Regions from separate parts of the Leucobacter sp. WKLB1 genome, predicted to be linked through region 3. Evidence: predicted binding sites of a transcription regulator. Region 3 holds the regulator's gene; each other region holds the start of a gene.
The links. Region 3 encodes HrcA, which represses chaperone genes, less so after heat shock. Its sites were predicted from a motif close to TTNGCACTCGNNNNNNNCGAGTGCNAA; they were not measured.
Positions count from the first base shown of each region.

Region 1: a site for HrcA is predicted at 5,452-5,478, ahead of groL (chaperonin GroEL). Genes of this name have one in related genera too.
Region 2: a site for HrcA is predicted at 4,999-5,025, ahead of groES (co-chaperone GroES). Genes of this name have one in related genera too.

Region 1 is NZ_AP046115.1:2,772,182-2,779,301, forward strand. It holds gene ACZF5Y_RS12780 (carbohydrate kinase family protein) at 1-223, shown strand, start outside; gene ACZF5Y_RS12785 (response regulator transcription factor) at 321-1,022, shown strand; gene ACZF5Y_RS12790 (sensor histidine kinase) at 1,024-2,526, shown strand; gene ACZF5Y_RS12795 (DUF559 domain-containing protein) at 2,621-3,448, opposite strand; gene groL (chaperonin GroEL) at 3,757-5,379, opposite strand; gene ACZF5Y_RS12805 (LytR C-terminal domain-containing protein) at 5,574-6,443, opposite strand; gene ACZF5Y_RS12810 (heme ABC transporter ATP-binding protein) at 6,551-7,120, opposite strand, start outside.
Region 2 is NZ_AP046115.1:2,504,816-2,511,935, reverse strand. It holds gene tsaE (tRNA (adenosine(37)-N6)-threonylcarbamoyltransferase complex ATPase subunit type 1 TsaE) at 1-295, shown strand, start outside; gene tsaB (tRNA (adenosine(37)-N6)-threonylcarbamoyltransferase complex dimerization subunit type 1 TsaB) at 292-936, shown strand; gene rimI (ribosomal protein S18-alanine N-acetyltransferase) at 963-1,439, shown strand; gene tsaD (tRNA (adenosine(37)-N6)-threonylcarbamoyltransferase complex transferase subunit TsaD) at 1,436-2,518, shown strand; gene ACZF5Y_RS11410 (hypothetical protein) at 2,645-3,070, shown strand; gene ACZF5Y_RS11405 (THUMP-like domain-containing protein) at 3,151-4,425, opposite strand; gene ACZF5Y_RS11400 (DUF4190 domain-containing protein) at 4,431-4,889, opposite strand; gene groES (co-chaperone GroES) at 5,107-5,403, shown strand; gene rarD (EamA family transporter RarD) at 5,496-6,419, shown strand; gene guaB (IMP dehydrogenase) at 6,493-7,120, shown strand, end outside.
Region 3 is NZ_AP046115.1:1,926,556-1,933,675, reverse strand. It holds gene hemW (radical SAM family heme chaperone HemW) at 1-805, shown strand, start outside; gene hrcA (heat-inducible transcriptional repressor HrcA) at 970-2,007, shown strand; gene dnaJ (molecular chaperone DnaJ) at 2,065-3,162, shown strand; gene ACZF5Y_RS08770 (16S rRNA (uracil(1498)-N(3))-methyltransferase) at 3,165-3,941, shown strand; gene ACZF5Y_RS08765 (cation:dicarboxylate symporter family transporter) at 3,985-5,400, opposite strand; gene ACZF5Y_RS08760 (sensor histidine kinase) at 5,585-6,940, shown strand; gene ACZF5Y_RS08755 (response regulator) at 6,937-7,120, shown strand, end outside.

The DNA.
Region 1 (7,120 bases), 850 kb from region 3:
AGACACCGTGGGCGCGGGTGACTCGTTCATGGCGGCCCTCCTCACCGCGGTGCTCGACGGCCCGCTTGCGGCATCCTTGCGCTCGACGGCGGTGCCGGATCGCTTCGGCGTCACCAACGCACTCGAATTCGCGGTCCGCGCCGCCGGCATCACCTCATCGCGCGTCGGGGCGAACCCGCCTCGGGCGCACGAAGTCGTCACGGAGCGAGAGGTCGACGGATAACGGGAGGTCGAAGCGTGCGCTGAGCGTGAACACGCTCGGGCTCCGATCCGCAATCATTTCCAGCCACTTCATAGCAAACAATCAGAGACTGAGACGCATGAACACTCAGCCAAAGGGACCCCGGATTCTCATCGTCGACGACGAACCCAGCATCCGCGAGCTGCTCAGCACGAGCTTGCGCTTCGCCGGGTTCGGAGTGCGCGCGGTCGGCAACGGCGCGCAGACCATCTCGGCAGTACTCGAAGAGGAACCCGACCTCATCGTGCTCGATGTCATGCTGCCCGATATGAACGGGTTCAGCGTCACAAAGCGACTGCGATCCGCCGGCTACACCGCCCCCATCATCTTCTTGACGGCAAAAGACGACACGGAAGACAAGGTCGAGGGGCTCACTGTCGGTGGCGACGACTATGTCACAAAGCCGTTCAGCCTGGACGAGATTATCGCCCGCATCAAGGCCGTACTGCGTCGCACGATCCAGGAGGATGAGGATTCGGTGCTCAGCGTCGGGCCCATCACGATGGATCAGGATACGCACGAGGTCACCGTGCAGGGCGCCTCCGTAGAACTCTCCCCCACCGAGTTCAAGCTGCTGCGCTACCTGATGCAGAACGCGAACCGCGTGCTCTCGAAGGCGCAGATTCTCGATCACGTGTGGGAGTACGACTTCAACGGCGACGCTGGGATCGTGGAGTCGTACATCTCGTACCTGCGCCGCAAGCTCGATCCGCTCACCGAAGACTCGCTGATCCAGACCAAACGCGGCTTCGGGTACATGCTGAAGACCGAAGCGAAGTAGCGTGGCTCGGCCCAACTGGACCGAGCGTTGGGCCGACATCTCGCTCCGCGCGAAGATCACCGGCGTTACGGTCTTCATCCTCTTTCTCGGGTTGATCGTCGCGGGGGTCGGTACGCTCGCCGTGCTGCAGCCCATGCTGAGCTCGAATCAGACGCAAGCGCTTGAGCGTCTGCGCGCTGACCCGACCAATGCGCTCGGCCCGCTTGCAAATGTCAACGGTTTGCGCGCGCAAGACATCACGCAGGCACCGCAGGGCTACTACGTCGCCCAGCTCGATTCGTACGGCAACATCGTTCGTGACAACACGCTGAGCGCCGACGACAAGAGCGTGCCGGTGGTGCCCGAGGGTGTGCTCTCGACCGACGCAGTGCTGCACGAGTGGGCGAACGGCATCGTGCCGCTCTACGCCGCTGATGGCACCAAATGGAACGGTGTCGTGAAACCGATCACCGAGAAAGGCCAGGTGGGTGGCGCGCTCCTGGTCGCCATTTCGACCGCCCCCGTCACGCAGACTGTCGCGCAGTACATCATCATCTTCACCGGGTTCGGCATCGCAGTGATCCTGCTCGGAGCCGCGCTCACGCGCCTGCTCGTCACCGCCACATTCCTGCCGCTCGCCGAGGTCGAACGCACCGCGCTCGAAATCGCTCGCGGCGACTACTCGAAGCGCATCATGATCTCGAGCCCGCACACCGAGGTCGGCCATCTCGGCCAGTCGCTGAACATCATGCTCGACCGGCTCGACGGCTCGCTCGAAGACCGCGCGCGCACCATCGAACGCATGCGTCGCTTCATCGGAGACGCCAGCCACGAGCTGCGCACGCCGCTGGTCTCGGTGCGCGGGTACGCCGAGCTGTATCGCATGGGCGCGCTGCAAGAAGACGAAAATATCTCGCAGGCGATGGAGCGCATCGAGAAAGAGGCGATCCGCATGACCTCGCTCGTCGAGGACCTGCTCGCACTCGCTCGCCTCGACGAGCGTCGCCCGCTCGAGCTCGCGCACCTGCCACTGAACCAGCTGGCAACGGATGCCGCGCTCGACGCACGCGCGCAGGCACCCGACCGCGAGGTGACGGTCGTCGCAGACCCCGCCGAGCCGTCCGTGATCGGCGACGAGCACAAGGTGCGGCAGCTGATGACGAACCTGCTCGGCAACGCGATGCGGCACACCCCAGACGGCGGCCCCATCGAGCTCGTCGTGTCGACGCCCGCGCCTGAGCCCGACGGCAAGCCCGTCGCCCGCTTCGAGATCGTGGACCACGGTGAGGGCGTACCCGAGCAGATCAGAGACAAGATCTTCGGTCGCTTCTGGCGCGCCGATACTTCACGTAACCGCGAAACCGGCGGCTCGGGCCTCGGCCTGGCCATCGTGCGGTCGATCGTCGACGCTCATGGCGGCACCGTCAGCGTGCATGAGACCCCTGGTGGTGGAGCGACCTTCCGCGTCGACTTGCCGGGCGCCCCGGCCTCCGACGACACGGTGCCGGTGCCTCGCCTCGAGTAGGGGCGATGCGGGGCTCGGCGCTTGCTCAGAGGAAAATCTGCAGCCAGAGGAACGAATGGCCACCAATCAGAGGTGATGATTGCAGATCTTGCGTTCAACGACGCACCCGCGGTCGCCCCAGTGCCAGCGCAAGCATAATGCGGTGCTGCACGTCAGGCCAGTGATTGATCACCTCGTCATACCCCACGCGAATCACATCGTATCCACGTGCACGGAGTGCCGCATCGTGCGCATTGTCGCGATCGCGTTGGGGGCCGACGTGGTGGCCTCCGTCAATCTGCAGAACGAGCCACCCGTCGAAGAAAAAATCGACTCGGTGTCCCTCCACCCACGCCTGCGTCACAATGCTGCACTGCATCCACGAGGTCCGTGTCCGAACGAACGATTCCAGGCCAGAGTCTGCGTATGGCGAGCAGGCCTCAAGAATGTCGCGCTGACGCTTGGAGAGCGGCAGTGCCCGCAGGCTCGGCTGATCGATGAGGCGCGCATTCAGTGCGGAATCCCAGATGCTGACCGCAATCTCGTGGAGTTGGCACTGAGAAACCAGCTGCAAGACATTCACCAAGGGATCTTCGAGCGTGCCCGGCTGCCTTGCCATCATAGGCGCCGCCCAGTGCACTCGCCCGATGCTCGGCCGATAGCGATTTCCTCGGTACGTTGCAGCGACATGGGTTTCGGACGCGTCGAGCACCCAAAGACCCAACCTGCTTGCCTGGGTAACGCAGGTGAGCACCGTGCCGGTTCTCGCAGCGGAGATCAGCTGAGGATCCGCGTCGGGCAGTGCCACCCAACCGCGCACCGGGCGTACGACTGTCCCCGCTGCAAGCGCACGCGCAATCCGGTGGCGAGATACGCCAGCCAGCGTGAGGTCTCGTGACCGAGCGATGCCACGGGTACGCGCCAGGTGCGCTGTGAGGTTCATGGTTCCGAGTATGCCGACGGCGTGCGCCTCGATCGGCGACGTTTCGCCGATATGTGAACGGTCTAGAGACTCCATTCATTTCGCGGATTGTGGACGCATGGCGCGAGCGTCGCAGCCAGCGGAAGATCTGCATTCAGAGGAAGTATCAGTAGCCGAGGAGTGTGATGACTGCAGATAACCCTCTGAGGGTTGAAGAGCAAGGGGCTAAAGCTAGCCCGGCGCGGAGCAGCAGCCCGGCTCATTACTCCCCCCAAACGCATTGAGGGGCCGCGCCCGCAGGCGCGACCCCTCAGTGAGGAGGATTGGACTTAGAAGTCCATGCCACCGGTCGGGTCACCGGCGGGAGCAGCCGAGGCGGGCTCCGGCTTGTCGGCGACGACGGCCTCGGTGGTGAGGAACAGGCCGGCGATCGATGCGGCGTTCTGCAGCGCCGAGCGGGTGACCTTGGCCGGGTCCAGGATGCCCTGGGCGACGAGGTCGCCGTACTCGCCGGTCGCAGCGTTCAGGCCGTGACCCACGGGCAGGTTCGCGACGCGATCGGCGACCACACCCGGCTCAAGGCCTGCGTTGAGCGCGATCTGGCGCAGCGGAGCCTCGATGGCGGTCTGCACGATCTTCGCGCCCACTGCCTCGTCGCCCGAGAGCTCGAGTGCGCTGAAGACGTCCTTGCCGGCCTGGATCAGCGCGACGCCGCCACCGGCGAGCACGCCCTCTTCGACAGCTGCCTTCGCGTTGCGAACGGCGTCTTCGATACGGTGCTTACGCTCCTTGAGCTCGACCTCGGTTGCAGCGCCAGCCTTGATGACGGCGACGCCACCGGCGAGCTTCGCGAGGCGCTCCTGGAGCTTCTCGCGATCGTAGTCGCTGTCGGTGTTGTCGATCTCGCGGCGGATCTGGGTCACGCGGCCCTGGATCGCCTCTTCGTCGCCGCCACCCTGGACGATGGTGGTCTCATCCTTGGTGATGATGACCTTGCGTGCGGTGCCGAGCATGTCGAGCGTCGCGTTCTCGAGCTTGAGGCCGACCTCTTCCGAGATGACCTGGCCGCCGGTGAGGATCGCGATGTCCTGCAGCATTGCCTTGCGACGGTCGCCGAAGCCGGGAGCCTTGACTGCCGCCGACTTGAAGATGCCGCGGATCTTGTTGAGCACCAGCGTCGCGAGCGCTTCGCCCTCGACGTCCTCAGCGAGGATGAGGAGCTGCTTGCCCGACTGGATCACGGGATCGACGACGGGGAGCAGGTCCTTGATGTTCGAGACCTTGCTGTTGACGATGAGGATGTAGGGATCCTCGAACACCGCTTCCTGGCGATCGGTGTCCGTGACGAAGTACGCCGACAGGTAGCCCTTGTCGAAGCGCATGCCCTCGGTCAGCTCGAGCTCGGTGCCGAAGGTGTTCGACTCCTCGACGGTGACGACGCCTTCCTTACCGACCTTGTCGATCGCCTCGGCGATCAGCTTGCCGATCTGCTCGTCAGCGGCCGAAATCGATGCGGTTGCCGCGATCTGGTCGGTGGTCTCGATCTCCTGAGCGTTCTCGAGGAGCTTCGCCGAGACAGCTGCAACAGCTTTCTCGATGCCCTTCTTGATCGCGATGGGGTCGCTACCGGCCGAGACGTTGCGGAGGCCCTCGCGCACGAGCGCCTGAGCGAGCACGGTCGCGGTGGTGGTGCCGTCGCCTGCGACGTCATCGGTCTTCTTCGCGACCTCCTTGACGAGCTCGGCACCGATCTTTTCGTAGGGATCGTCGAGCTCGATCTCCTTGGCGATGGAGACGCCGTCGTTGGTGATCGTGGGTGCGCCCCACTTCTTCTCCAGTACGACGTTGCGACCGCGCGGGCCGAGCGTCACCTTCACGGCGTCGGCGAGGATGTTCAGGCCCCGCTCGAGTCCACGACGCGCTTCCTCATCAAACGCAATGATCTTTGCCATGTATTTCGCCCCTCCCGGACGTTCGAGATGTGGTCATCACCGTGCCCACGCAATGCGCCTGCGCACAGATGTTTAGCACTCAGCCAGATTGACTGCTAACACCAATCTTGGCACTCTCACCCAGGGAGTGCAAGCGCTCGCGCTCGCGCTGAGCGAACACTCCGAGAACAGATCGCGGACGCGCCCGTGCCCGCTTACTGCGCAGCTGCGGCGTCGGCCATCGCGTTCGCCGTGGCATCGCTCGCGGCGGCGATCGTCGACGGATCCGTCGCCAGACCCGTCGCCGGGTCGATCGGCCATCCCGTGGCGACATCGATATCCCACCCGGTCGTCGGGTCGATATCGAGCCCCGTATCCGGGTTGATCTCGTTGCCCGTCGCGGGGTTCACTTCTCGCTGTGCCGCACCCGTCGCATCGCCCTCGGCTTCGGCAGTGGTGTCGGCGGTCGCGTCACCACCATTCGCAGCGAGCTGCGCGGCCTCATCGATGCCCGGTCCCTTGTAGTCGGCACCGAGCAACACCACGAGCCGCACGCCGTACTTCTCGTAATCGGTCGAGGTGTACGTGGAGACTCCCCCGAGCTTCTCTGCCAGCCCCGCGGCTGCGGCGGCATCTGCCGGGTCCGAGTAGAACACTGCGGAGATTGCGACGTCTGCGGTGGCGGCGCTCCCCGAGAATTCGATCGATCCCCACTGCTGCTCCGTCACGATCGTGTCGAGCGCGGCCGCCAGATACTGGGTGGACGTGCCGTTGAGGATCGCTACCGTCGCCGTCGGGTCGAGCTCTGCGGTGACCTGTGTATTGGCGGATCCCGATGATCCGCCGGATGGCGCCAGGGAGAGCTTGCCGGTACCGCCGATGCCCTGCACGGCGAGGATGCCGAGCGTTGTGAGCACGGCGAACCCGAGGAGCCCGGCGATGAGGTACTGCCAGATATAGCGAGGGCGAGCAGTGACGCGATGCGCTCCCACTCGGCCTGAGCGCTTCAGCCGATCGAAGCGGTCTTCCGGGTAGGCCTGACGGGCACTGGGACGTGATACCTCCACATCGGTCCGTTGCGCCACTCGGGTTTCCTTCGTCTTCGCTGATTCCTGCCGTGCCCCATGCACGCCACTCGCGGGGCGAGATGCCCCCACACTACCTGCCGCGACCTGCCAGTTCGATGACAGCGTCAGTGATTGCGGCGCGGTATCACAATCGGTCGCCCCGTGTCGGGGTCCGGGATCACTCGCACGGGCGCGCCGTAGACGTCGGCAATGCGCTGCTCCGTGAGCACCGCACCGGGCGCGCCGCGTGCAACGAGCGCACCGCCCGCGAGGATCGCCACCTCGTCGGCGTAGGCGCCGGCGAGCGACAGGTCGTGGAGCACGACGATGACGGCGCGACCGGCGGCGGCGAGCTGGCGCGCGATCTGCAGCACGGCTTCCTGGTGCTTGAGGTCGAGCGCTGCCGTGGGTTCGTCGAGCAGCACGACGCGCGTCTCTTGGGCGAGTACGCGAGCGAGCGACACTCGCGCTTTCTCACCACCGGAGAGATGCGGAAACCCGCGTCCGGTGAGGTGGGCGACATCGGCGGCGACAGTTGCATCGTGGATCGCTCGCTCGTCGTCATCGGACTGCAGAGTACCGATCCACGGCGCCCGCCCCATGTCGATGACCTGCTGCGCGGTGAACGAGAACGCCACCTGATTCGCTTGCAGCAGCACCGCGCGGGCGCGGGCCAATTCGCGGGCGGGCCACGC
Region 2 (7,120 bases), 580 kb from region 3:
CCCGCCGCTCGTGCACGTCGATGCGTATCGTGTGCGCGATGCCGAAGAGCTCGACGATCTCGACCTCGATTTTGAAGGGTCCGTAGTCGTCGCCGAGTGGGGTGCCGGCGTCGTCGATACTCGGTCGCACTGGATCGAGATCGTGATTGAGCGCCCGGTCGGAAGCGCTGACGATGATGGAGCGGGTATCTCGGCCGGCGCCCCGCTTCAGGACTGGTCTGAGACGCTGGTCGAACCCCGAACGGTGACGATTACCGCGTGGGGCGCACGATGGGCAGAAGGAGTGCTGCAATGAGCGAAGTCGCTCCGGAACTCGGCGAGCACGTGCTGCTCGCCATCGACACCGCGATCGGCACAAGCGTAGCGGTGGGGGCGGCCGGCCGCGTCACGGTGGCCTCGAGCGATGACGCGCGCGGTCACGCTGAAGCCATCGGCCTGCTGCTCGAACGGGCATTCGCCGAATCCGGAGTGTCTCCCGCCTCGATCACCGGCGTCGTCGCCGGGATCGGGCCCGGCCCGTTCACCGGCCTGCGCGTCGGCATCTCCGCCGCGCACGCGTTCGCGACGGGGCGGCGCGTGCCGCTGCTGCCCGTGCAGGGGCATGAGGCGGTGGCGCTCGAGGTCTTGGAGCAGGGGGCCGCGTCGAGCGTCCGCGTCGTGCAAGACGCCCGTCGACGCGAGCTGTTCGTGACGGAGTTCCGTGCGCTGGACTGGGCCGGAATTCCCGAACCGGTCGCGGGGCCGAGGCTCTGGGCACGCGCGGACTTCGCCGAGCAGCCGGGTGACGTCTGGCCCGAGCGCATCCCCGCGGCGTCGCTGGTGCGTCTCGCCGCGCGCCGGCTCGCGACGGGCCTGGCATTCGACGACGATCGTGCGCGATACCTGCGGGCTCCGGATGTCGTGCAGCCCGGTGCCCCGAAGCGCGTGTCGACGTGACGAACGGCGATCCGGCACCCCTGGCGATGCGCGACGCGACTCTGGATGACGTGCCGCAGATCTGGGCACTCGAGGTCGAGGTCTTCGGCGCGGAGGCCTGGAGTGAATCGATGGTGCGGGAGGAAATCGTGGGTGACCACCGCACCTACCTCGTGCTCACTGATGCCGGGGGATCGGTGCGCGGCTACGCCGGCCTCCTCGCCGTGGGAACCGAGGCGGACGTGCAGACGATCGCGCTCTCGGCGTCATCGCGCGGCGCTGGTGACGGGCGCCGCTTGATGAACGCACTGCTCGACGATGCCGATGCGCGTGGCGTGCGAGAAGTCTTCCTCGAAGTGCGCGCGGACAATCCGGTAGCGCAGCGGTTGTACACCTCCCTCGGGTTCGCCGAGATCGGGGTGCGCCCCCGCTACTACCAGCCCGACGGCGTGGATGCCGTTGTGATGAGACTTGAGATGCGGCGCCGCGAGGGTCGCACGAACGGAGAGGCGGAACGGTCATGACGGTGCGCGAACCGCTCGTGCTCGGCATCGAGACGAGCTGCGACGAGACAGGCGTCGGCATCGTGCGCGGGCGCACCCTGCTCGCAAACGCTATTGCTTCGTCGATGGATGAGCACGCGCGGTTCGGAGGCGTCGTGCCCGAGGTGGCAGCGCGTGCGCATCTCGAAGCCATGACGCCCACGATCGAGCGCGCACTCGCCGACGCCGGGGTGCAGCTCGACGAGCTCGACGCCATCGCGGTGACCTCCGGCCCCGGGCTCGCGGGTGCGCTGATGGTCGGCGTCTCCGCGGCGAAGGCGCTCGCGATCGCGCTCGACAAGCCGCTCTACGCGGTCAACCATCTCGTCGGCCATGTCGGCGCCGACCTGTTGCACGGCGAGGGATTGCGCGAGGCCGTCGGTGCGGTCGGAGAACTCGAGTTGCCGACCATCGCGCTGCTGGTGTCGGGCGGGCACACCTCGCTGCTGCTCGTGCGCGATTTGGTCGGCGACGTCGAACTGCTCGGGGAGACCATCGATGATGCGGCGGGGGAGGCCTTCGATAAAGTGGCTCGTCTGCTCGGGCTCCCGTATCCCGGGGGCCCGCAGATCGATCGGGTTGCCGCGGATGGCGACCCGAACGCGATCCGCTTTCCGCGCGGGCTCACCCGGCCCAAAGATTTGGAACGGCATCGGTATGACTTCTCCTTCTCCGGGCTGAAGACTTCGGTCGCGCGCTGGGTCGAGCAGCAGGTGTCTGCCGGAGCCGAGATTCCCGTTGCCGATGTCGCGGCGAGCTTTCGTGAAGCCGTAGCCGACGTGCTGCTCACGAAAGCGATTGCCGCCTGCCGCGACCTCGGCGTGCCGCGACTGCTGCTCGGCGGAGGCGTTGTCGCGAATGCACGCGTGCGAGCACTTGCGGCAGAGCGTGCGGCCGGTGCGGGTATCCAGCTCCGCGTGCCACCGCTCTCGCTGTGCACCGATAACGGTGCGATGATCGCGTCGCTCGGGGCGCAGCTTGTCGCGGCGGGGCATGCACCCTCAGGGCTCGGATTCGGGGCGGACTCGACACTGCCGGTGCAGCAGGTGCAAGTCGGGTGACGGGCGGTCGGCGACGAATTTCGTCGTCACATGCGCAGGAAATGCGTGCATCAGTCGAACCTGAGCGTTATCTTTGAAGAGCGAATTGGGGAATACGCCTCATCGATGCTTGATCGAAGGAGAATCATGTCCGACAACCTGCCTGGCAACGAACCCGCTGCGGGCCCGGTGCCGCCTGCCGCTCCGAGCGCATCATCGGTGCCGCCGGCTCCGTCTGCGCCCGCCGCTCCCGGAGTTCCCGCGTACGCCGGAGCTCCGGTGCAACCGAAGGGTCTCGCGCTCTCGTCGCTGATCGTCGGTATCGTCAGCCTCGTGCTCTCATGGCCGCTGAGTGTCATCGGTATCATCGGCGGCATCGTCGCGCTGGTACTGGGCATCGTCGCACGCAAGAAGGGCCAGTCCAAGGGGCTCTCGCTGACCGGTATCATCACTGGTTCGATCGCGATTGTGCTCGGCATTATCGTGCTGATCCTCGTCGCCGTGGTGTTCGCGTCGGTGGTCAACGACCCGAACCTGCAGCAGCAGCTGCAGGAGCAGCTCGACCAGCAGTAAGCAGGAATCACTGCACCCACATGCACAAGGGCCCGGAAGCTTCGGCTTCCGGGCCCTTGTGCATCTGCGGCAGGCGCCCGTCAGCAGCGCTCGGTCAGCAGTGTGATGTGCTTGCCGGCCGCATCGCGCGTCAGCACGAGTGTCGCGCTGCGATCGCCTCGGAGTTTCAAACGTGTGCGCAACTGCGCCGGGTCGATGTCGGCTCCGCGCTTCTTGATCTCAAGCCGACCGATACCGCGAGCCGCGAGCTCGCGCCGCAGATCTTTCTCGCGTGAGGGCAACGCATCGAGCACGCGGAAGGACTGCACGAACGGTGACGCAGTGAGCGTGTCGCTCGTCAGGTAGGCGATGTGTGCATTGATCATCCCGGCGCCGAGCTCGTCGGCAACCGCTCCGATGAGGCGCGCGCGAATCACCGCACCATCGGGTTCGTGCAGGTAGGAACCGAGTGGGCGCACCTGTGCATCGGGAGCATCGGCCGCGGCCGTGAGCTCGTGGGTCTCGGCGCCGCGATGCAGCAGCGCGGCACGCTTCACGCCCGTGCGGGCCGCACCGCCGAACCACAGTGCGGTTTCGACGACCTGCCCGTCGACCGAGACCCATTGCGCCTCGGCATCGTCGGGGATAAGATCGCGGTCGAGCCCCGGCCCCAGCTTCACCCCGACGGGCAGCCGATCTGCGAGGCCGAATGCGAAATTGAGGGACGGCGAGTAGTCGTCGGGGGAAGCGATGCGGCGAGTGTCGCGATGCCCGGCGGTGCGACGAGCCGGATCGAGAAAGGCGCCGTCAGCGCGATCGAGAGCGAACTGCGTGGCATCCCCGCAGGTCACCTCGGGTGCCGGTGCCCCGGTGCTGCGGGCGACGACCCCGACGTTCGCTGCGGCGAGCCGCGCGGTGAACGGATCGAGTTCGACGGCGAGGGGCGAGATGCCCGCTTCGAGGAGTGCGATCGACTCCGTGCCGATCCCGCACCCCAAATCTGCGACCCGAGTGCAACCTGCGTCGCGGAATCTGGCGGCGTGGCCGCGAGCGACAACCATGCGGCTCGCCTGCTCGAGGGCGGCAGGGGTGAAGAGCAGGGACCGCGACAGCTCACCGAACTTCGCTGAGGCCTTGCGCTGCAGCGCGCCTTGCGTGAGTACCGCGGCGACCAACTCGGGGGCGGACCCCGCGGCGCGCAGGCGACGGTTGAGCGAATCCGCGGTCTCGCCGGCTTCGAGGGCGTCTCCCACCAGCGCGAGCGCTTCGAGGCCGTCCGGGGTCAGCAGTGCGTTCCAGCCCGGCAGGGCGCCGGCAGCAGTCGGCCCCGGGACGGGATCCCGGGGCCGGTGCGGCTCATGAGCCGATGCGTGCATGCGGTTCAGTAGCTGTAGGGGTCGTACCCCGAGTCGAACCCGGAGAACGCGGCCCCGAGTGACGCGATCATCGTGATGACGAAACCGACGTACAGCACGACGAAGAGGGCGACGAGCACGAAGTAGGCGTAGCCGATGATCAGCCCGGTGAGCGCAATGCCCCGACCGGCGTCGCCCGTGCGCTTGATCTGGCTCAGGCCCATGTGACCGAACACGATCGCGGCGACCGGAGCGATGAACGCGAGGATGATCGCGAGCAGTGCGAAGGTGTTCGTCTGCGCGAGTGTCGTCGCCGTCGACGCGGGCACGGGTTGCCGGTAGGGCTGCGCGGCATAGCCGTTTGGGGCTCCGTACGGCGCCGCTGCGCCGGCGGGGGCCTGCGGGAACGCCTGCGTCGGCGCGGCAGACGATGCGAGATCGGGGAGCGGGGTAGTCGGCTGCTCCGGGTACTGGGGTGTGGACATTGCGGCTCCTCCAGAACGATTCGGTGCGACGGACCCGTCGAGGCGCCATCGCGGGCGTACTCCACATTGTAGGCGCGGCGTTCGCTGTCGGCGATCCTGGCTGACACGGTTGGCACTCCCCTTGCACGAGTGCCAACCGGAGCCATAGACTCGGACCTAGACGCGCTCGCATGGGGTGGGCGCGAACTCACTTTCAGACATTGGAAAGAGGTCAACCGTGTCGGTCGCCATCAAGCCGCTCGAGGATCGAATCGTTATCAAGCAGGTCGAGGCAGAGCAGACCACCGCTTCCGGTCTCGTCATTCCCGATAGCGCCAAGGAGAAGCCCCAGGAGGGCGAGGTCGTCGCAGTGGGCCCGGGCCGCGTCTCCGACGCGGGCACCCGCATTCCGCTCGATGTCGCCGTGGGCGACGTCGTGATCTACTCGAAGTTCGGCGGCACCGAGGTCAAGGTCGGCGGCGACGACTACCTCGTGCTCTCGGCTCGCGACATTCTCGCGGTCGTCACGCGCTAAGCATCGCGTTCTCGCACAGCGGCCCCGATGATCCGGACGGATCGTCGGGGCCGCTGTCGTATTCGCGGGGTCGGCGGTCGTAGACTGATTCGATGGGGCAGACGCGTGCAGGGCTCGGATTCGGTCTCGGCGCGTACCTCTGGTGGGGTGCGTTCCCGTTCTACTTCGGCCTCATCGCGATGGTCGGTCCGTTCGAGGTGGTGCCGTGGCGCGTCGCCACATCGCTGCTCTTCTGCGCGCTGCTCGTCACGGCGACGCGCAAGTGGGCTCAGGTGCTGACGATCCTGCGCACACCGCGCCTGCTCGGCTGGTTCGCCCTCTCCGCGCTGTTTTTGTACGCGAACTGGCAGATTTTCGTCATCGGTGTCATGACCGGGCACGTGCTCGAGACGGCGCTCGGCTACTTCATCAACCCCCTCTTCACGATCCTCATCGGCGTGATCGTGCGCAAAGAACGACTGACCCGCTTGCAATGGGTCGCCGTGGGCATCGCCGGCGTCGGGGTGCTCATCGCCGCGATCGCGTACGGATCGTTCCCGTGGATCGCACTCGGTATCGCGCTCTCGTTCGGCCTGTACGGTGCGGTGCACAAGCACGCGGGGGAGTCCGTCGACGGCATCACCGGGCTCACGGTTGAGACGATCGCCACGCTGCCGATCGCCGCCGTGCAGCTCGCCATCATCGCCACGACGACCGGGATCACCGCGTTCTCGTTCGGTGCCGATATCACCGTTCTCGTGTTGCTCAGCGGCATCGCGACCGCAGTGCCGCTGATCCTGTTCGGCGAGGCTACGCGGCGGTTGCCGCTGTCGTACATCGGATTCCTGCAGTTCCTCACACCGATTCTCAGTTTCCTCTACGGCACGTTCGTGACGCACGAGGAGATCACGGTCGGGCGTTGGATCGGCTTCATCGGGGTATGGATCGCGCTCGTGATCCTCATCATCGATATGGTGCGCACGCTGCGGCGTTCGCCGTCGGCGCAGGTGACCACCGCCCCCATACCTTTAGACTGAGATGCAGCACGGGTGCCGCATCCGGCGACCCGCGAATCTCTGACAGACCCACTCCCAGATAGATAGAGGTTCCATGGAACAGCGTGACCCCTTCGCGTTCACCGGCCTGACCTACGACGATGTGCTGCTGTTGCCGGCGCACACCGACGTCATCCCGAGCGAGGCGGACACGTCCACTCAGCTCACACGGCGCATCCGCCTGAACATCCCGCTGATCTCAGCGGCAATGGACACGGTCACCGAAACCCGCATGGCGGTGGCCATGGCGCGCAACGGCGGCCTCGGCATTCTGCACCGCAACCTCTCGATTCAGGATCAGGCCGAGATGGTCGACCGGGTCAAGCGCAGCGAAGCCGGCATGATCACCAACCCCGTGACGACGTCGGTCGACGCGACGGTGGCCGAGGTCGACGCGCTGTGCGGCGAGTACCGCGTTTCGGGGCTGCCCGTCGTCGATTCGAACGATGTGCTGCTCGGCATCATCACGAACCGCGACATGCGATTCATCGATCCGAAGGATCGCTCGCAGGTGCGGGTGGCCGACGCCATGACGAAGATGCCGCTGATCACCGGCCCGCGTGGCATCTCGCGCGAAGACGCAGCAGCGATCTTCCGACAGCACAAGATCGAGAAGCTGCCCCTCGTCGACGGCGAAGGGCGACTCACCGGGCTCATCACGGTCAAAGACTTCGACAAAGAAG
Region 3 (7,120 bases):
CACGCTCGCCGAGGCCGGCTTCACCCGCGTGAGTTTCGGCATGCAGTCTGCAGTGCCGCACGTGCTCGCCACACTCGACCGCACCCACTCGCCCGAGCGCGTGCCGCTCGTCACCGAATGGGCTCGCGACGCGGGCCTTCAGGTGAGCGTCGACCTCATTTACGGCACACCAGGCGAAAGTCTTGCCGACTGGGAACGCTCGATCGACGCCGCACTCGAGTGCGCTCCCGATCACATTTCGGCGTATGCGTTGATCATCGAGCGCGGCACGAAACTCGCAGCGCAGATTCGTCGTGGCGAGGTGGCGGAACCCGACGAGGACTTGCACGCCGAGATGTACGAGCTCGCCGATGCGCGCTTCGCTGCCGCTGGCTTCTCGTGGTACGAGATCAGCAATTGGTCGCGCACCCCTGAGTCCCGCTCCCGGCACAATCTCTCGTACTGGACCGGCGAAGACTGGTGGGCTGCTGGGCCAGGCGCCCACAGCCACGTCGGCGGCGTGCGGTGGTGGAACGTCAAGCACCCTGGTGCCTATGCGCAGCGCATGGCGGCGGGCGTCTCCCCAGCGCACTCGCGCGAAACACTCACCGATGCGTCACGCCGTGAAGAACGCATTCTGCTCGAAACCCGGATCGCCGAGGGCTTGCCTGCCGAGGTGTTGTCGGCGGAGGAGCGTCGGGCAATCCCGCAGCTCATCGCCGACGGACTCATCGACGGGCGCGCCGCAATCGGCGGTCGGGTGATCCCGACCCTGCGCGGTCGACTGCTCGCGGATACCGTCGTGCACCGGCTGCTCGGCAGCTGACGTGCGTCGGAGCGCACACCACCGATCTCGCCGCAGGCGAACACGGAGCCGCCGCTCCGAATGCCTCCTGGTCGCCGGACTGCGGTAGGCTTAGCACTCGGAATAAGCGAGTGCCAGCGCCTGTGCGCGGGGCCCGCATCCACGATTCGGCGTCAGGAGGGGCAATGGTTTCCGAGCGCAGCCTTGCCGTACTGCACGCGATCGTCAGCGACTACGTCTCCTCGAACGAACCCGTGGGCTCGAAGGCGATCGTCGATCGCCACAGCTTCGGGGTGTCCGCGGCGACGATCCGCAACGATATGGCGCTGCTCGAAGAAGACGAGCTGATCGCGCAGCCGCATACATCGTCGGGTCGCGTCCCGACCGACAAGGGGTACCGGCTCTATGTCGACACGCTGGCCCGAATTCGCCCCTTGACGGTCGCTCAGCGCACGGCGATCGAGCGCTTCCTCGGCGATTCCTCGGATCTCGACGACGTCATGGCCCGCACCGTGCGTCTGCTCTCGCAGCTCACCAATCAGGTCGCTGTGGCGCAGTACCCGTCGTTGCGTCGCACCGCGGTGCGGCACATCGACCTCGTGGCGCTCGGTGAAGATCGGGTGCTGAGCGTGCTGATTCTCGGCAGCGGGGTCGTCGAACAACAGGTCGCCTGGCTGCCGGCTTCGCGCGTCACCGAGGCCTGGGTACACGGCCTGCGTCAGCGGATCGCCGAAGCGGCGGTCGGCATCGACGTCGAGTCTGCAGCTGCAGCCGTCGCCGAACTCGAGGCAGATATCGAGACTTGGGCGCAACCCGATGAAATTGACCTCGTGCGGCGCGTGCTGACCGTCGTCTCCGACCAGCTCCAGGCCAATCGCAACGACCGCATCGCCGTCGCCGGCGCAGCGAATCTGTCGCGCCCCGACGGTGAATTCGCCGGATCGTTGCCCGTGGTGCTCGAGGCGATCGAAGAGCAGGTGACCCTGCTGCGACTCTTCGGCGAACTCGCGCACGATGGCAGAGAGGTTTCTGCTTCGATCGGGCGCGAAAACGAACCGTACGGATTATCTGAGACTTCGATCATCGCGTCCACGTACGAAGAAGGCATCGCCGTCTCGAAGCTCGGCGTGCTCGGCCCGCTGCGCATGGACTATGCCGGAAACATTTCGACGGTGCGCGCGGTTGCCCGATACCTCAACCGATTCCTGGGTGAGGAGCGGTAAGCTGCCGCCTCGTCCGACCCACACGTTCCACCACCAACCCCCAAGGAGTACAACAGCGTGGCCGATCACTACGAGACCCTCGGAGTCACCCGCGAGGCGACCCCCGAAGAGATCAAAAAGGCCTACCGGCGCCTGGCGCGCCAGCTGCACCCGGATGTGAATCCGGGCGAAGAGGCAGCAGAGAAGTTCAAAGATGTGACGCACGCCTACGATGTGCTCAGCGACCCCGAGCAGCGTCAGCGTTACGACATGGGCGGCGGCCAGGGCGGTGCGGCGGGCTTCGGCGATATCTTCGAGACGTTCTTCGGGGGCGGCTTCGGCGGCGGTCAGCGCGGCCCGCGCTCGCGTTCGGAGCGCGGTGACGATGCGATGATTCGCGTGGACGTATCGCTCGAAGACGTCATCTTCGGCACCCAGCGCGAGATCACGGTCAATACGGCCGTGCTCTGCAACGTCTGCCAGGGCAGCTGCTGCCAGCCCGGCACGCACCCCGTCACCTGCGATGTCTGCGGCGGGCAGGGTCAGGTGCAGCGCCAGGTCCGTTCGCTGTTCGGCAACGTCGTCACGATGCACCCGTGCGGCAGCTGCCAGGGGTACGGCACGGTCATCGAGCATCCCTGCGTCGAGTGCGCGGGCAAGGGGCGCGTGCGCGAGCGCCGCACGTTCCCGATCGATGTGCCCTCGGGCATCGATACCGGCACTCGCCTGCAGATGCGTGGCGGTGGTGAGGTGGGCCCGGGCGGCGGACCCAATGGTGACCTGTTCATCGAGTTCCGCGTGATGCACCACGATATCTTCAGCCGCGACGGCAACGATCTGCTCTGCACGATGCAGCTGTCGATGACCGACGCAATTCTCGGGGCGAGCGCGAAACTCGCGGGGCTCGACGGTGAGGTCGAGGTCGAAGTCGAAGCCGGTACCCAGTCGGGCGACATGTTGACGGTGCGCGGGCGCGGCATCCAGGGCCTGCGCAGTACGACGCGCGGCGACCTGAAGATTGCGGTGCAGGTGGCGACGCCGACCAAGCTGTCGAACCGAGAGAAAGATCTGGTGCGCCAGCTCGCCGCGCTTCGCAAGGACGAGCAGCCGCATCTCGGGGAGTTCCACCAAGGCTTCTTCGGAAAGATTCGCGACCGCTTCTTCCGCCAGGGCTGAGCATGGCGAACCTCTACTACCGGGAAGATCTCGACGATGCGGCGTTCGCCCCGGGCGCGCTGGTCGAGATCACCGGTGAGGAGGCGCGGCACGCGGTTCGCGTGAGCCGTCTGCGCGCGGGCGAGCGCATTCTCGTGGGCAATGGTCGCGGCGCGATCGGTGCCGGCACCGCAGAGCAGGTCGCGAAGGATCGCTTCAGCGTGCGCATCGATCATGTCGAGGGCGGTGACGCCCCGGTCGGGCCGCGCCTCGTGCTCGTCCAAGCACTCGCCAAGGGTGATCGCGACGAGCGCGCCGTCGAGCAGGCGACCGAGTTCGGCGTCGACGCGATCGTGCCCTGGCAGGCGAGCCGCTCCGTTTCGCGCTGGGACGGCGCGGGCGGTGCTGAGAAGACTGCGAAGGGCGTCGCGAAGTGGCAGCGTATTGCGCGTGAAGCGGCGAAGCAGTCGATGCGGGCCGCGATTCCGGTGGTGGGCGAACCCGTCGCGCTTTCCGACATCGAACTCCTGGCACGGAGTGATCGTTCCGCGGTGATCGCGCTGCATCCGCGGGGCGCGCTGACGCTGTCGGAGTGGGGGCGATCCGCCGCGGCCAGTGCAGATGCGATCGACGACGTCGTACTCGTCGTCGGCCCAGAAGGCGGGTTTGCCGATGCCGAGCTCGACGCGCTCGAGGCAGCGGGGGCACACGTTCTGGTGCTCGGAACGACGGTGCTCCGCACCTCCTCGGCGGGGCCGGCTGCGATTGCCGTGCTGAATACGACGTTCGGGCGCTGGTAAGGGCCGAGGCGCTTCGGCCCCGGCCCGTCACCGCCCAGTGCGTTCAGTTCACGTCGGCGGGAACCCGTTCGGCGGTCGCACGCGGCGACTGCGGCGCGGTCGATGTGGTGTTCGCTGCACCGTGCCCGTCGCCGGCGAGCATCGACTCGTCGAACGGGAGCGCCCCGCTGAGCACACGACGCACCCGCTCGGTGTCGACCTGCCGCGTCCACGACCCGATGAGCAGTGTTGCCACCGCATTGCCGGTGAAGTTGGTCAGCGCGCGACCCTCCGACATGAAGCGGTCGATGCCGACGATCACGCCAACGCCGTCGACGAGTTCGGGGCGGTAGGCCTGCAGCCCGCCCGCGAGCGTCGCGAGGCCCGCACCGGTGACTCCGGCGGCACCCTTCGAGGCGATGATCATGAAGACGAGCAGTCCGATCTGCTCGCTCAGGCTCATGGGGTCGCCCATGCCCGTCGCGATGAAGAGCGACGCCATGGTGAGGTAAATCGCGGTGCCGTCGAGGTTGAATGAGTAGCCGGTCGGCACCGTGATACCGACGACGGGCTTCGAGACCCCGACGTGCTCCATCTTGGCGATGAGACGGGGGAGTGCCGACTCCGATGACGAGGTGCCGACGATCAACAGGTACTCCCGGCCGAGGTACTTCATGAGACTGAAGATGTTGACGCGGGTGACCGCGTAGAGCAGCGTGCCGAGTATCCCAACGATGAACACGATGCAGGTGACGTAGAACGCAATCATCAGCACGCCGAGGCTCCAGATCGCAGCGATGCCGGTCTTGCCGACCACGGCGGCGATCGCCCCGAAAGCACCGACGGGAGCGATCCACAGGATCATGCTGAGGATGCGGAAGACCAGCGCCTGCAGATGCTTGACGCCCGCCATAATCGGTGCGCCTCGCTCGCCGAGTCCTTGCAGCGCAAAGCCTGCCAACAGTGCGATGAAGAGCACCTGCAGCACGCTCTCGCCGGTGAAGGCGGAGAAGAACGTTGTGGGGATGATGCCGAGCAAGAACTCGTGCGTGCCGCTTGCCGCGCCTTCGGTGGCGTACTCGGCGCCCTGCATGTCTAGGCCGGCGCCGGGATGGATGACGTTGCCGACGACCAACCCGATGGAGAGTGCGAGGGTCGACATCGCCATGAAGTAGACCAGGGCGAGGCCGCCGATCTTGCCGACCGTCGCCGCCTTCGCGATCGACCCGACGCCGATCACGATCGTGCAGAAGATGATCGGCGCGATCATCATCTTGATCAGACCGACGAAGGCCTTCCCGAGCGGCTCGAGGGAGACGGCAAAGTCGGGCACCACCAGGCCGACGACGGCGCCGAGCACGACCGCGATGATGACGGAGACGTACAGCCAGGTGTGCTTGTCCCAGCGACGGCGCCGGGCCGGTCGTGGGTCGTGTGCTTCGTTCGAGCGGGAATGCCGCGCGGGGGCCGGGATGACCATGAAGTTCCTCCTGAGAACGCCGTTGTCCATGTGCAATGCGGCGGTGATCGAGAAGCGCTCGGTTCCGTCGCGTTCAACACGCTAAGCGGCGCGAAGATGACGAGCGCATTTCGGGCTTATCGGACCCCGGCGAGGTGAGATCGGAGCGTTCGAGCCGGGCAAGGTCCGTGTCACAATGTTCCGCATGGCAGCGAAGGCGGTACCGCGAACGGCGCGCAGCGCGACGTCCCGGGTGTTCCTCGTGCTCTCCGCCGCCGTGCTCGTCGTGACGGTCGCGGTCACCGCGCTCCTCGTCTGGGACAGCCGTCGCGCGGAGTATGGCGAGGCCGAGCGCACCACGCACGCGCTCTCGCTCGCTCTCGCCGCATCTCCGGCGACCGCCACGGCTTTGGGCGAGGGGATCGATTCGGAACCCGCCGAGGAACTCCGCGCGCTGGTCTCGCGTCTGAGCCGTGAGGCCGGAGTGAGCTATGTCACGGTGATGGATGCGGAAGGCATTCGGTTCACGCACCCTGACGCGAGCGAGATCGGCCAGCGCTATCGCGGCACGATCCCCGTCACCCCCACGGTGCTCTCCGAACGGTGGACCGGCACGCTGGGCCCCTCCGTGCGCACGATCGCCCCCGTGGTCGCGGTGGGCGATCCGACGGCTCCTGACCGTGTGCTGGGCTGGGTGTCGGTCGGCATTACGGTCGAGTCGATCGGCGGCGAGATCGCGCAGGATCTGCCGCTCGTGTTCGGCGTGAGCGCCGTGTTCGTCGCACTGGGTGTGCTCGCCGCGGTACTCGGGCGGCGGGCGACGCGGCGCATCACCGGAGATCTTTCGGCATCTGCCGTGCACGAGGCTCTCGTGTCGCACGAGTCGCTCCGCACGCTGAGCGAGTCGCTGCGCGCCCAGACCCATGAGCACGCGAACCGGTTGCACACCGCGATCGCGCTACTCGAACTCGGTCGCACCCAGGACGCGATCGAGATGCTTGCTGATACGTCGCGGCGCAGTCAGGAGCTCGTCGATCGTGTGACCGCGCCGGCCGCGCTCGACCCGATAGTGAGCGCGCTGATCCTCGGCAAGACTGCGCAGGCGGCCGAGCGCGGCGTGCAACTCGACGCCGACATCGACCTCGCGCCCGTCGACGCGCAGCTCGCGGAAACGATCGCGCTGTCGACCATGGACCTGGTCACGGTCATCGGCAACCTCCTCGACAATGCCATCGACGCTGCGGCCTCCGGTGCGGCGAGGCCGAGAAGCGTTTCGCTCGACATCGTGTGGACGATCGAGGGCGAGCTCCGCGTGGCCGTCTCGGATTCGGGCGACGGTATCGATCCGGCGCTGCGCGAGCGCGTGTTCGACTGGGGCGTCTCGACCAAGACTGCCGCGAGGGGTGCCGCTCCCGAGGAGCGCGGAGTGGGGCTCGCGCTCGTGTCCCGGCTCGTCACGAACGTTGGGGGAGACGTGGCGTTGTCGAGCGCGCCCACGCGGTTCACCGTAGTGGTGCCCGCCAGCAACATCCCGGCCATATCCGCTGAGGTGGCGCCGTGAGGCACATCGCTCCCGAAGCCTCCGGATCATCCGCCGCCATCCGCGTCATCCTCGTAGATGACGATCCCCTGACGCTCGAACTGCACCGCGCGCATGTGCAGCGCGTGGGCGGGTTTTCCGTGGTGGCGGAATGCCGCGATGCGCATTCGGCTGCGCGCGCTGTCACCGACCCCACACTCG